Euzebya sp.: one gene and its partner. The protein of the gene in region 1 interacts with the protein of each later gene in a pairwise test. Links are inferred from orthologs where the notes say so. Each region holds a gene or a part of one and is shown on either strand. Other genes may lie near its edges.

Evidence for each region. Proteins that work in one complex are often made in the same cells at the same time.
Region 2: the proteins of ACEQ2X_RS00235 (region 1) and panC interact in binary tests that used the Escherichia coli proteins (3 or more experiments, as listed by UniProt). The link is inferred for Euzebya sp. from one-to-one orthologs.

What each region holds. Positions count from the first base shown.
Region 1 is NZ_CAXQBR010000001.1:43,592-49,239, reverse strand. What follows is about bases 2,617-5,586. They hold ACEQ2X_RS00235 (NUDIX domain-containing protein), read right to left. Parts: upstream 4,381-5,586; coding sequence 3,853-4,380; downstream 2,617-3,852. Other genes in these bases: ACEQ2X_RS00225 (DUF501 domain-containing protein), read right to left, coding at 5,347-5,586; ACEQ2X_RS00230 (exopolyphosphatase), read right to left, coding at 4,430-5,350; ACEQ2X_RS00240 (hypothetical protein), read right to left, coding at 3,196-3,699; ACEQ2X_RS00245 (helix-turn-helix transcriptional regulator), read right to left, coding at 2,927-3,196; ACEQ2X_RS00250 (HAD family hydrolase), read left to right, coding at 2,617-2,973. Also shown: ACEQ2X_RS00255 (nitrite/sulfite reductase), read left to right, coding at 115-1,857; more of ACEQ2X_RS00250, read left to right, coding at 2,104-2,616; more of ACEQ2X_RS00225, read right to left, coding at 5,587-5,648.
Region 2 is NZ_CAXQBR010000075.1:86,394-92,579, forward strand. What follows is about bases 473-3,472. They hold panC (pantoate--beta-alanine ligase), read right to left. Parts: upstream 2,408-3,472; coding sequence 1,538-2,407; downstream 473-1,537. Other genes in these bases: nadC (carboxylating nicotinate-nucleotide diphosphorylase), read right to left, coding at 473-1,013; panD (aspartate 1-decarboxylase), read right to left, coding at 1,061-1,447; ACEQ2X_RS16875 (hypothetical protein), read right to left, coding at 2,408-3,472. In the rest of the region: ACEQ2X_RS16855 (type III pantothenate kinase), read right to left, coding at 1-105; more of nadC, read right to left, coding at 105-472; more of ACEQ2X_RS16875, read right to left, coding at 3,473-3,682; ACEQ2X_RS16880 (Rossmann-like and DUF2520 domain-containing protein), read right to left, coding at 3,766-4,632; folK (2-amino-4-hydroxy-6-hydroxymethyldihydropteridine diphosphokinase), read right to left, coding at 4,632-5,222; folB (dihydroneopterin aldolase), read right to left, coding at 5,224-5,583; ACEQ2X_RS16895 (tRNA-binding protein), read right to left, coding at 5,632-6,030; ACEQ2X_RS16900 (DMT family transporter), read left to right, coding at 6,175-6,186. UniProt on the Escherichia coli protein: Catalyzes the condensation of pantoate with beta-alanine in an ATP-dependent reaction via a pantoyl-adenylate intermediate.

The sequences.
Region 1 (5,648 bases):
TTCCATCGCCCGGTTGCCACTGTAACCACTGCGCGACGGCTGGGTGGCGGGAGGCGGGCCTCCTAGCCTTCGTCAGACCGCGTCCGCAGGGCAACGCCCAGATCAGGAGCCCAGATGGTTACCGCCTCGTACGCCGACTACGCCGAGATCGATCAGTTCGAAGGGGTCATCGCCGCCTGGAGGGCCGGCGAGATCGACGACGACGCGTTCCGGGGCAAGCGGCTGCACATGGGGTGCTACGGCATCAGGAACTCCGACACCCACATGGTGCGGGCGAAGGTCCCGGGCGGGCTGCTCGAGCCGGACCACCTGGAGGCGATCGCGGACGTCGCCGACACCCACTCCCGCGGCTTCGCACACATCACCACCCGCCAGAACTTCCAGCTGCACTTCGTCCCGACCGACGAGCTGCCGGCGCTGCTGCGGCGCTTCGCGGACGCCGGTCTGACCACGCGCGAGGCGTGCGGGAACAGCGTGCGGACCATCACCCAGTCCCACCTGGCCGGGATCGACCCCGACGAGGTGGTGGACACCCGGCCGGCGGCGGAGGCGATCACCCGGTACTTCCTGCGCCACCCCCTCACCCAGAACCTGCCCCGCAAGTTCAAGATGGCCTTCGACGGGTCGGCGAAGGACCACGCGCAGCTCGGCATCCACGACATCGGCTTCCTCGGGCGGCTCGACGGCGACGGCAACCCGGGGTTCGCCCTGTACGTGGGCGGTGGGCTCGGGTCCGCCCCGCGCGAGGCCGACCTCCTCGAGCCGTTCACCCCCGCTGACCGCGTGCTGCCCACCGTCGAGGCGATCCTCGAGATCTTCGACGAGCACGGCGAGCGGAAGAACCGCGTCCGCGCCCGCATGAAGTTCCTGTTGAAGAAGTGGGGCATCGAACGCTTCCGGGCGGAGGTGGAGACCCGCCGCCTGCGGCTCGAGCGGGAGCGGACCTACCCCTCCCTCGACGTCCCGGTGCGCCCGCGGGGCGGGTCCCACGCGGTGGACGCCCCCCCGCCCCCCGCCGGTGACGTGGTCGCGCCCGGCGCGCTGGTGGAGTACGAGCGCTGGCGCGACGCGAACGTGTTCGCCCACCGCACCGAGGACGGCTCGACCGCCTACGGCGCCTACGCGACGTTCCACCTCGGCGACGTCACGTCGACCCAGCTGCGGGCGCTCGCGAAGGTGTGGCGGGAGTTCGGTGACGCGGTGCAGCTCCGCACGACGATCCGCCAGAACCTGCTGTTCGTCGGGTTGACCGCCGAGCAGGTCCCCGCCCTGTTCACCACCCTGCACGCAGAGGGGATGGCGCTCGCCCGCGCGGAGAAGTCCGGCGACGTCGTCAGCTGCCCCGGCGCGGAGACCTGCAACCTGGCCATCACCGCCTCGCGCGGGCTCGCCGAGGCGGTCACGGCCGCGCTGCAGTCCAACGGGCTGCACGAGATCGAGGACCTGCGGATCAACATCTCGGGGTGCCCGAACTCCTGCGGCCAGCACACCACCGCTGACCTGGGGTTCAGCGGCATGGCCCGCCGCGACCCCGACGGCAACGAGGCGCCCGGCTACCGGGTGTACGTCGGTGCGCGGGTCGGCGACGGCGGCGCGAAGTTCGGCCACTACGTCGCGAAGGTGCCCGCCAAGAAGGCCCCGGACGTGGCCGTCGCCTTGGTCGAGCGGTACGCAACCGAGCGCGAGCTCGGCGAGCAGTTCGCCGACTGGGTCGCACGGGTCGACCCGAAAGCGATCAAGACGGACCTGAAGGCGCTCGACACCATGCCCGCGCTGGCCGAGGACCCCGACTTCTACGTCGACTGGGGCCACTCCGACCGCTTCGCGGTCCAACTCGGCCAGGGCGAGTGCGCCTGACCCGTCCCCACGGGCTGTGAGCCCATCGGCTGCCCACTGACCGGTGCCCCACGGCCGCCGACTGCACACTGACCGGTGCCTCACGGCCGTCGACTGCACGCTGACCGGTGCCCCAAAGCCGTCGACTGCACGCTGACCCGGAGGGTGCCAGACGACGTGCAGATGGTTGGGCCGCACCACCCGACGGCGGGCAGTTCCCGGCCCACGGCACCGGACGACGTGCAGCTGACCGCCTAGCCTGCCGGCATGCGCAGACGGGTGAAGGCCGTCGTCACCGACCTCGACGGCACGTTCTGGTGGGGACCGGCGCAGGTGCACGACTCGACCCTCCCGTCCGTGCAGACCCTGCGGCAGCGGGGCATCCCGGTGCTGTTCGCGACCGGCCGGCGGTACGCGTCCGCCCACGCCGGGTTGCACCCCCTCGGCCTGGCCGGTCCCGCCGTGCTGCTGTCCGGGGCGATCGGCGCGGACCTGCTCGACGGGAGGGAGTGGCACCGCACGGCGTTCGACGCCGAGGCCGGCGCGGCGGTGCTGGCGGCGTTCGAGGTCCACGGCCTCCCCCCGGTCGTCCACGTCAGCGACCACGACGTCGACGCGGTCGTGCCACCGGGGTGCCGCACCCACCCCTCCCACCTGCGGGCCCTCGGCCACCCCCTGCCCGGCGACCCCCGCCCCGCCGTCGCCGCAGGGCGGGTGGTCGGGTTCGGTGTCTGCGGCCTGGGACCTGAGGACGTGGCAGCCGGCCTCGCGGTCGCCCGTGCGGTCGCGCCGTTCGCCCAGGCCTACACCGGCCCGGACCACGTCATGGGCGGGTGGACGATCATGGTCGGCCCCCACGGGGTCTCGAAGATCAGCGGCATCGAGGGGTGGTGTGCCGAGCTGGGCGTCCACCCCTGCGAGGTCCTGGCCGTCGGCGACGGGGACAACGACCTCGAGATGCTCGCGTGGGCGGGGACGTCCGTCGCCGTCACCGGCGGGTCGGCGGAGGCCGCCGGTGCCGACCACGTGATCGCCGCGCCGCAGGACGGCGGCTGGGCGACGGTCCTCGACCTCGTCCGACCGGCTCGGCTCAGGCCGGCGCGTCGCGGCGGTAGACCTGCTCGCTCAACGGGGTGAAGGGGCGGTCGCTGAACACCGCCTCGAGGGGCAGGTCGAAGAAGCGGGCGATCCGGAACGCGAGGGCGAGGGAGGGGCTGTACTCGCCGCGCTCGAGGTAGCCGATGGTGCGGTAGTGCACGTCGACGGCCTCCGAGAGCTCCCGGCGGGACAGACCCCGCTCGGTGCGGAGCACGGCGATCCGGTTGAACAGCTGGTCGGCGTCGCTCGGTCCGCGCGCCATCACGCGCTCCCGCGGACGCGGTCGCCGTCCACCGGCGGCGCCACGCCCTCCACCTCGTCGTCCTCGTCGAGGTCGTCACCGGTGTCGCGCCAGGCCACCACCGCGCTGGGCAGGGTGAACACCGCGATCACCAGCGCGAAGGCGGCGTCCAGCACCACGTCCAGGCTGATCTCGCGGCTCCCGGCGACGAGCGGGGCGCCCACGAGCGTCCACAGCGCCAGCAGGACGAGCGCGCCGCCGAGGATCCGGTAGCTGATCAGGTGCGCCTCGTCGCGGACGGCGCGCTCACGCTCGTCGAGCTGGTCGTCGGGTGCCTGCGCGAGCCGCCGCCGGAACTCGTTGACGAAGACGAAGGTGGCGATCCACAGCGCGACCGCGAGGACGACGAGCACCGCGACGGGCACGCTGTCGAAGGGCGGTCGCAGCCTGAGCCCGTCGTCGAGCACCAGCAGCGACAGCGGGTACAGGCCCACCGCACCGACCGCGGCGAGGCGCCTGAGCACGAGGGGCGGCGTTGATCGCTCTTGCTCCGGTCGTCGCCGCGTGAACATCCGCTCGAGCACCATCGGGATCACTCCTGTCGTACATCGTTCTTTCAGGTAGTAGAAATACTACATCGTTGACCCTTGGACGACAAACCTGTGACGCACCTGCCGTCACCCCCGAGGAAGGCCCAGGTGGGCCTCGAGGAGGGGCAGGACGACGTCCGGGGAGTCGCTGACCACGTCCCGTCCGGTGATCCAGGAGCGGAGATCGGCGGCGGGCACCTCGTCCACCTCCGCCACCTCGCCATCCGCCGGCGCCACGGGCCCGTCGTACGGCGCCACGAAGACCCTGCCGAGCAGGGCGGCGCCCGGAGCCTGCCACGTGACCTGGCCCAGGTCCTCGAGGTCGACGCCCGTGACACCGGCCTCCTCGGCGAGCTCGCGGCGCGCGGACTCGCGCCACCCCTCCCCCACGTCGCAGATCCCGCCGAACGCGAGGTCCCACGCGCCGGGGTAGACGTCCTTCCAGTCCGCTCGCCGGTGGACCACCACGTCGCCGGAGGGGCGCAGCACGACCACGTAGGTGCAGCGGTGCCGTGCTGCGCGTCCGCGCCGTCTGAGCTCCGCGCGCGTGACGACCTCGAGCACCTGCCCATCGGCGTCGACCAGCTCGACGGGCTCGGTGCCCGCGTCAGCCACCGCCCACCTCGAGTGTCATCGGGAGGCCAGCGTCATCGGGAGGCCAGCGTCATGGCGAGGCCAGCGTCATGGCGAGGCCGTCGAGCACGTCGGCCTCGCTCACGACGACGTCGGCGAAGCCGAACCGCCCGACGAACTCGTCGAGGATGAGCGCGCCGGCCGCGAGGACGTCCTCCCTCCCGGGCTGGACCGGTCCGAGCCGCCCGATCGCAGCGGCGGAGGTCGAGAGCAGGCGCTCGGCGAGCTCGCTGACCGCGGCCGCGGCCAGGGACGTCCCGTGGACCGCGCCCTCGACGTAGCCGTCCAGCTCCGCGTGCAGCGCCGCGAGCGTCGTCACGGTGCCCGCCACGCCGATCAGCGTCGCGGCCCGGCCGGGCGCGACGGCGGCGTCGACCTCGTCGAGCTCGGCGTGCACCAGCGCCCGGGCGGTGTCGACCTGGTCCATCGTCGGCGGGTCAGCGGTCAGGACCCGCTCGGTCAGGCGGACGCAGCCCATCCGCCGGGACGTCGACGCCTCGACGTCGTGGTCCCCGACCACCACCTCCGTGGAGCCCCCACCGATGTCGAGCACCGCGTACGGGCCGGGGTGCCCCGACAGGGTGGCGGTGGCGCCGAGGAAGGCCAGCCGGGCCTCCTCCTCGCCGGACAGCACCTCGGGCCGCAGACCCGCGGCCGCCGCCACGGCGTCGGCGAACTCGGCGGCGTTCGCGGCGTCCCGCGCGGCGCTCGTGCCCGTGATGCGCACCCGCTCGACATCAGCGGCCCGCCACGCCGCGGCGTAGGCGCGCACGGCGTCGGCGGTCCGCGCGATCGCCTCGTCGGCGAGCCGGCCGGTGGCGTCCACGCCCTGGCCCAGGCGGACGATCTCGAGGCGCCGGTCGATCGGCCTGAGGCCGGCAGCCGGGTCCACGTCGGCGATCAGCAGGCGCGCGGAGTTCGTGCCGATGTCGACGGCCGCGACGCGGGTCATCCGTGCCCGTCCCCACCCGCACGTCCCTCCGGCAGCGTCGCGCACGGGGCCGGGCAGGGCATCGGCTCGAGGCGCTCGGCGACCCACGCCCCGACGGCGGAGTCCCGGGTCGCGAGGTGGTGGGCGTACAGGCTGTGGAGGCACTTCACCCGGTCCGGCATGCCGCCGGCCGCCGGGTCGCGCGGCACCCGCGGCCCGAGCGCGTTGCGGAACGCGACGTAGCGCTGGCCGGCGGCGCGGTGCGCCGGCGCGAGGTCGTCGGGGTCCTGCACGCGCCGGCTGAGGTCCTGCATGACGC
Region 2 (6,186 bases), on another replicon or contig:
GGTGCGGCCCGACTCGGTCGACACCCGCCAGTGCTCGACCAGCTCGGTGCCCTCGTAGACGCCGATGACCGTCGTCGAGTTGCCGACGTCGACGGCGAGCAGCATCAGGCGTCCCCGCCGGGGTGGAGGTGGGGGTCGGGGTGGAGGGGGGGGTCGGGGTCCAGGTCGATGTCGAGGCCGATGTCGAGCGCGCCGGCGGAGTGGGTCAACGCGCCGACGGCGATCGCGTCCACGCCGCAGGCCGCGACCTCGTCGATCCGCTCCCCGGTGATCCCGCCGCTGGCCTCGACGAAGACCGTCCGCCCGGTCGCCCGGCAGCGGGCGACGCCCTCGCGGGTGTCGGCCAGGGAGAAGTTGTCGAGGAGGACCCGCTCCGCGCCGGCGGCCAGGACGACGTCGAGCTGGTCGAGGGAGTCCACCTCGACCTGGACCGGACGACCGCCGGCGGCGGCGAGGGCCGCGGTGACGGCCTGGCGCATGCCGCCGGCGGCGGCGACGTGGTTGTCCTTGACCAGCAGCTCGTCGACCAACGACATCCGGTGGTTGGCGCCGCCACCCGCGACCACGGCGGCCTTCTCGAGGGCGCGCAGGCCGGGGAGGGTCTTCCGGGTGTCCCGGATCGCGCAGGCCCCGTCGACCGCGTCGACCAGGCGGCGGGTGGCCGTCGCGATCCCCGACAGGTGGGTGAGCAGGTTGAGGGCGGTCCGCTCGCCGACCAGCACCGCCCGCGCCCGCCCGCTGACCGTCGCGACCGCGCGGCCGGGGACGGCGGGATCGCCGTCCGCGGCGTGCAGGGTGACGGTGGTGGAGGGGTCGACGAGGGCGTAGGTGGCCACCACCGCACCGAGCCCGGCCACGACGCCCGGCTGGCGCGGGACGAACCGGGCCGTCGCCGTGGCGGTCGCGGGGACGGTCGCGGCGGCGGTCAGGTCGTCGTCGACGACCCACCCCTCCCCGAGGTCCTCGGCGAGGGCGGTCGCCACGACATCGGCCAGCGCCACCAGGGCGGGCACGCGCTCCCCCTCCGCCGTCGCCATGTGCGCCAGGTGCCCCGGGTCCGTCAGGTGAGGACGGTGTGGGCCGGCTCGTCGGCGCGCACGTCGACCGGCTTGTTGAACTCGTCGAGGATGATCACCGTCGGCTCGTGGACCGCGGCCTCCTCGCGGTCGAACATCCCGTAGCTGATCACGATGATCGTGTCGCCGGGCTGGACCAGGCGGGCGGCGGCGCCGTTGAGGCACATGTCGCCCGAGCCGCGAACGCCGGAGATGACGTAGGTCTCGAGCCGCGCGCCGTTGTTGTTGTTGACGATCTGGACGCGCTCGTTCGGCATCAGGTCGGCCGCGTCCATCAGGTCCGGGTCGATCGTGATGGACCCGACGTAGTTCAGATCGGCGCCGGTCACCGTCGCGCGGTGCAGCTTCGACTTCATCAAGGTGCGGAACACGCACACCACCTCTTCCTCGTGCCGGTCCCGTCGTTGCACGCTCGCGTGCACGAGTCGGTGCTGCGGGATCCAGCCGATCGCTGTGGGGTCTCAGGCTCGGTCGGTGCTCGCGGGCTGCAGCGGTGCGGTGTCGATCAACCTGGTGTCGCCGACGTGTGCCGCGACCACTGCCTGGGCTGGTCCGTCGTGGACGCCCTCGAGCGGTTCGAGGGTCTCGGGGTCTATGACCTCCGCGTAGTCCAGACGCACTCCCGGAGCGCTCCCGAGTGTACCCAGGAGGTCCGCCCTCGTCGCATCGGCGTCGCCCGCCCAGCCGCGCTGCGCTGCGGCCAGGGCAGCGGACAGGGCCAGCGCGTCACGCCGCTCGTCGGGGCTCAGGTAGGTGTTGCGGCTCGACAGCGCCAGGCCGTCGGGGTCGCGCACGACCGGTCGGGTGATGACCTCCACGCCGAGGTCCAGGTCGCGCGCCATCCGGCGGATGACGGCTTGCTGCTGGAAGTCCTTCTCGCCGAAGTAGGCGCGGTGGGGGCGGACCGTGCTGAAGAGCTTCGTGACGATCGTCGTGACCCCGTCGAAGTGGGTCGGTCGGCTGGCCGCCTCGAGCCCGTCCGTCAGTCCGACGACGTGCACGGTCGTGCGGGCGTCCGCAGGGGTGTAGGCCGTGGCCTCGGGCGCGAACACCAGGTCCACGCCCTCACCGGTCAGCGCCGCCAGGTCGGCGTCGAAGGTCCGGGGGTAGGCGTCGAGGTCCTCACCCGGCCCGAACTGCAGCGGGTTGACGAAGATCGAGACGACCACCACGTCGGTCCCGGCCCGGGCGGCCCGCACCAGCGACAGGTGCCCCTCGTGCAGGGCACCCATCGTCGGCACCAGGCCGATGGACCGGCCGGCGCGGAGGGGGCCGTCCAGCGCCGCGCGGACCGCCGCGCTGGTGCGGGCGACCGCTGGAGCGTCGGCCACCTACTGCGGCGGGCGCTGGCCCTCGTCGGGCGGCAGCAGGTCCTGGGGGCGGAAGGTGCGGGTGGCGCCGCGGGCCGGCGGCTCGCCGCCGTCGGCCGGTCCCTCCGGGGCGGGCGGCGGCGGGGACTGGTCCGGCACCGGGGGAGGGGGCGCCTGGGGCTGGGGGGGAGGGGGCTGGGGTGCCTGGGGGGACTGGCCCCACCCGCCCGGATCGCCGGGCGGGGGCGGGGTCTGGGAGACCGGCGGCGTGCCGCCCCACGACGCGGGCGGGGGACCGCCGGGAGCCACGCCCGGGGGCGGCGCCTGGCCCGGCGCGCCCTGGGGCGGGACGGTGCCGGGGCCCCCGGCGGGCGGGAAGTGCGCGCCCTCGTGCCCCGGCGGGACGCCGGTGCCCGGGGGCCCGCCCTGGTAGGCGGGCGTGTCGGTCGGTGAGGTCCGGTTCCGTCCCCGGAGGACCAGGAACAGGATCAGGCCGAGTCCCGCGAGGAACAGGATCCCGACCAGCACCCACAGGAGGGTGCCGCCGAGCCCGCCGCCCTCGCTGGCCTCCCCGCGGGCCATCAGCTGGGTCTCACCCGCGCCGACCTCCCAGATCGCGGTCGTCCCCTCGACGCGGGTGGCGTTGTTCTCCCCCACGTTGCCCGGGAACGTCACCCGGATGGTGATCTCGAACAGCTCCTCGGGGTTCTGCAGGGCCTCGCCGAAGCCCTCCTCGAGCGCGTCCCCCAAGGCGTCCTCGTCGAGCGGTGCATCGCCCTCCGCGGCCACCTGGCGCTTCTGGCCGCCCAGCCCCTCGCTGAAGCCCTCGCTGAACGCCTCGGTGAACCCCTGGGTCAGGTCGGGGATCGTGGCGGCGAACACGTACTCGTCACCGTCCCGCTCGAGCTCGAAGGACTGGAAGAACTGGTCGTCACCCTGCTCGGTGAAGAAGCAGTTGACCGCGTCGAGGGGGATCGAGTCGAGGGCGACGTTCACGCCCATGAACCCGTCCTCGTCGTACTGCGTGATGTCGGCGGCCGACGCGTCGAAGCCGCAGGTCGAGGCGAGGTCGGCGATCTCGGACTCGGTGTCCTCCACCGACATCGCGTCCTCGGTCGGGACGTCGCTCGGGAAGCCCTCCTCGAGGCGGATGCCGATGGTCAGGTCGACCGACGCCACGTCGTCCGGCTGCAGCTCGATCCCCGCGTCCACCCGGACCTGGCAGCCGGCGGCGAGCAGGCTCAGCACGGCCAGCGCCAGGGCTGCCCGCGCGGTCGCCATCGTTCGGTTCCCCACGATCGATCCTCTCTCGGACGTCACGCCGCGCGGTCGCGGCGGCACGGCTCGACGGGCGTCACCCGTGCACCTGCACACTAGGTTCAGCCGCGGACCTCGTCCAACACCGCCCGCACCGCGGCGGCGCGCTCGGCGTCCAGGCCCGCGCGCACGGACTGGCGGAGCAGCAGGTCGCACAGGGCGACGTAGGCCTCGACCGCCTCGGGGAAGCTGCGCCGGAGCTCGCCGAGGTGGGCGCGCACCGTCCCGTGGTCGCCGCGGCGCACCGGCCCGGTCAGGGCCTCGACGCCGCGCCGGGCGCCCCCCTCGGCCGACGCGGTGACCAGCGGCACCAGGAACGCCGCCGGGTCCTCGACGCCCGCGCCGAGCAGGAGGTCGCGGGCCATGGCGACGACCGCCGTGGTCGCGTTCGAGCCGAGGGTGAGGCCCGCGTGGTACAGCGTCCGGTCGTCCGCGGCCAGGGTGACCGGCGACCCGCGGAGGTCGAGCACCAGCGTGCGGGCCCACCCGAGGTCCGCATCCTCCGCGGTGACTGCCCAGGACGCGCCGGGCAGGTTCGCGTACCCCCGCTCGGGGTCGGGGACGGTCATCGCGGGGTGGCAGGCGGCCACCCGACCGCCCGCGGCGCGGACGACCGCCAGGGCGTCGAGGCCGAGTCCGCCAGCGATGTGCACCCACCGCTGGCCGGGTGCCACGACGTCGGCGGCCCCCGCGGCCCGGGCGACGGCCGCGACCTGGTCGTCGGGTGTGGTCACGACCACGAGGTCGACGTCGCGGGGGAGGTCCGCCAGCGCCACCACCGCGGCCTGCGGCACGAGGGACCGGGCGCGCGCGAGGGACGCCGACGCGGGGTCGCCGGGCACCAGCGCGACGACGTCGTGCCCGGCGTGGGCGAGGGCCAGGGCGAGCGCGCCCCCGACGCGACCGGGCCCCACGATCGCGACCCGCATCACGGGGTGCCGATCGCGAGGTCGGGGGGCCCCGACGGCAGCGGCTCGACGGAGACCTGCCGCCCGATCGCGGTGATGCCCTCGAGGGGTGCCAGGTCCGCGATCGCCTTCGCGAGGCTGCGACCGTCCGGCAGTCGCCACCCGGGGGCGACCTCGGTCAGCGGCACGAGGGCGAACGCCCGGTTCGCGAGCTCGGGGTGCGGGACGGTCAGCACGTCGGCGGTGAGCTGGCGGTCGCCGTAGAGCAGCACGTCGACGTCGATGGTCCGAGCGCCCCAGCGGGTCGAGCGGACCCGCCCGAGGGTGGCCTCGACGCGCTGGCAGGCCCGCAGCAGGGGCAGGGGCGCGAGGTCGGTCAGCACGCGGACCGCGATGTTGAGGTACGGGTCGTCCGACGGTCCGATCGGAGCGGTCTCGTACACGCTCGAGACGTCGTCGACGTTGATCCGCGGGTGGCGGTCGAGGAGCCGCACGCCGCGGTTCAGGTAGTGCAGCCGATCACCGGTGTTGCCGCCGATGCCGAGGAACACCGCCTCCGGCCCCGCCGGTGGCTGGCGGAGCGCGACCGCCTCGCGGATGCGCACCCGCACGTCAGGCCCTGCGCCGCCGCAGGCAGACCGCGACCTCGTCGAGGTCCGCCGCGACCGGGGCGTCCGGCTTGGCGATGCGCACCTGCGCGCCGGCGACCCGGGGGTCGGCCATGATCAGGTCGAGGAGGTGGCCGGCGAGGCGCTCGATCAGGTCGAAGCGCGTGCTCGCGACCGCGTCGGCGAGGGTCTCGGCGAGCACGCCGTAGTTGACGGTGTCGTCGAGGTCGTCGGACCTCGACGCCGCCGAGAGGTCGACGTCGAGCGTGGCGTCGATGACGAACGTCTGGCCGTCGGCCTTCTCGAAGTCGAAGACCCCGTGGTGCCCGACGACCCGCAGGCCCTTGATCTCGATCACGTCCATGTGCCGCGAGGCTACGCGCCGGGGCGGTGCGCGGTCAGGTGGACGCGGTCAGGCGATCGGCGCGCCGGGTTGCACCCCGTCCGGCAGCTCGAGCAGCCGGACCGTGCCGTCGGGGTCGAGCGCGCCGAGGACCAGGAACTGGCTGGTGAAGCCGGCGATGCGCTTCTCCCCCAGGTTGACCGCCCCGACCACGGTGCGGCCGAGGAGCTCGGCGGCGGTGTAGTTGGTGATCTGGGCGGAGGTGCGGAGCTCGCCGATCACCGGGCCGAAGTCGACGGTCAGCTTCCAGGCCGGCTTGCGGGCCTCGGGGAAGTCGTCGACCGCGGTCACCACGCCGGCCCGCATGTCGACGGCGAAGAACCCCTCGGCGCCCACCACGTCCTTCGCCGGCACCGCCGCGGGGTCGTAGGGGCGTCCGTCGGGATCGATCGAGTGCTGGGCTGCCATCGACCGCGGACGCTAGCCGCTGGGGTCGCCGCCGTGCCAGTCCCCGGCGTGGTCGGCGTCCGGTGGCCGGTGGCAGGATCGTGACGATCGATGTCCGGTGGTCGCCGATGTGGCCCGCCTGCGACGGCGATCATGGTGCGCCACATGACCGACCGC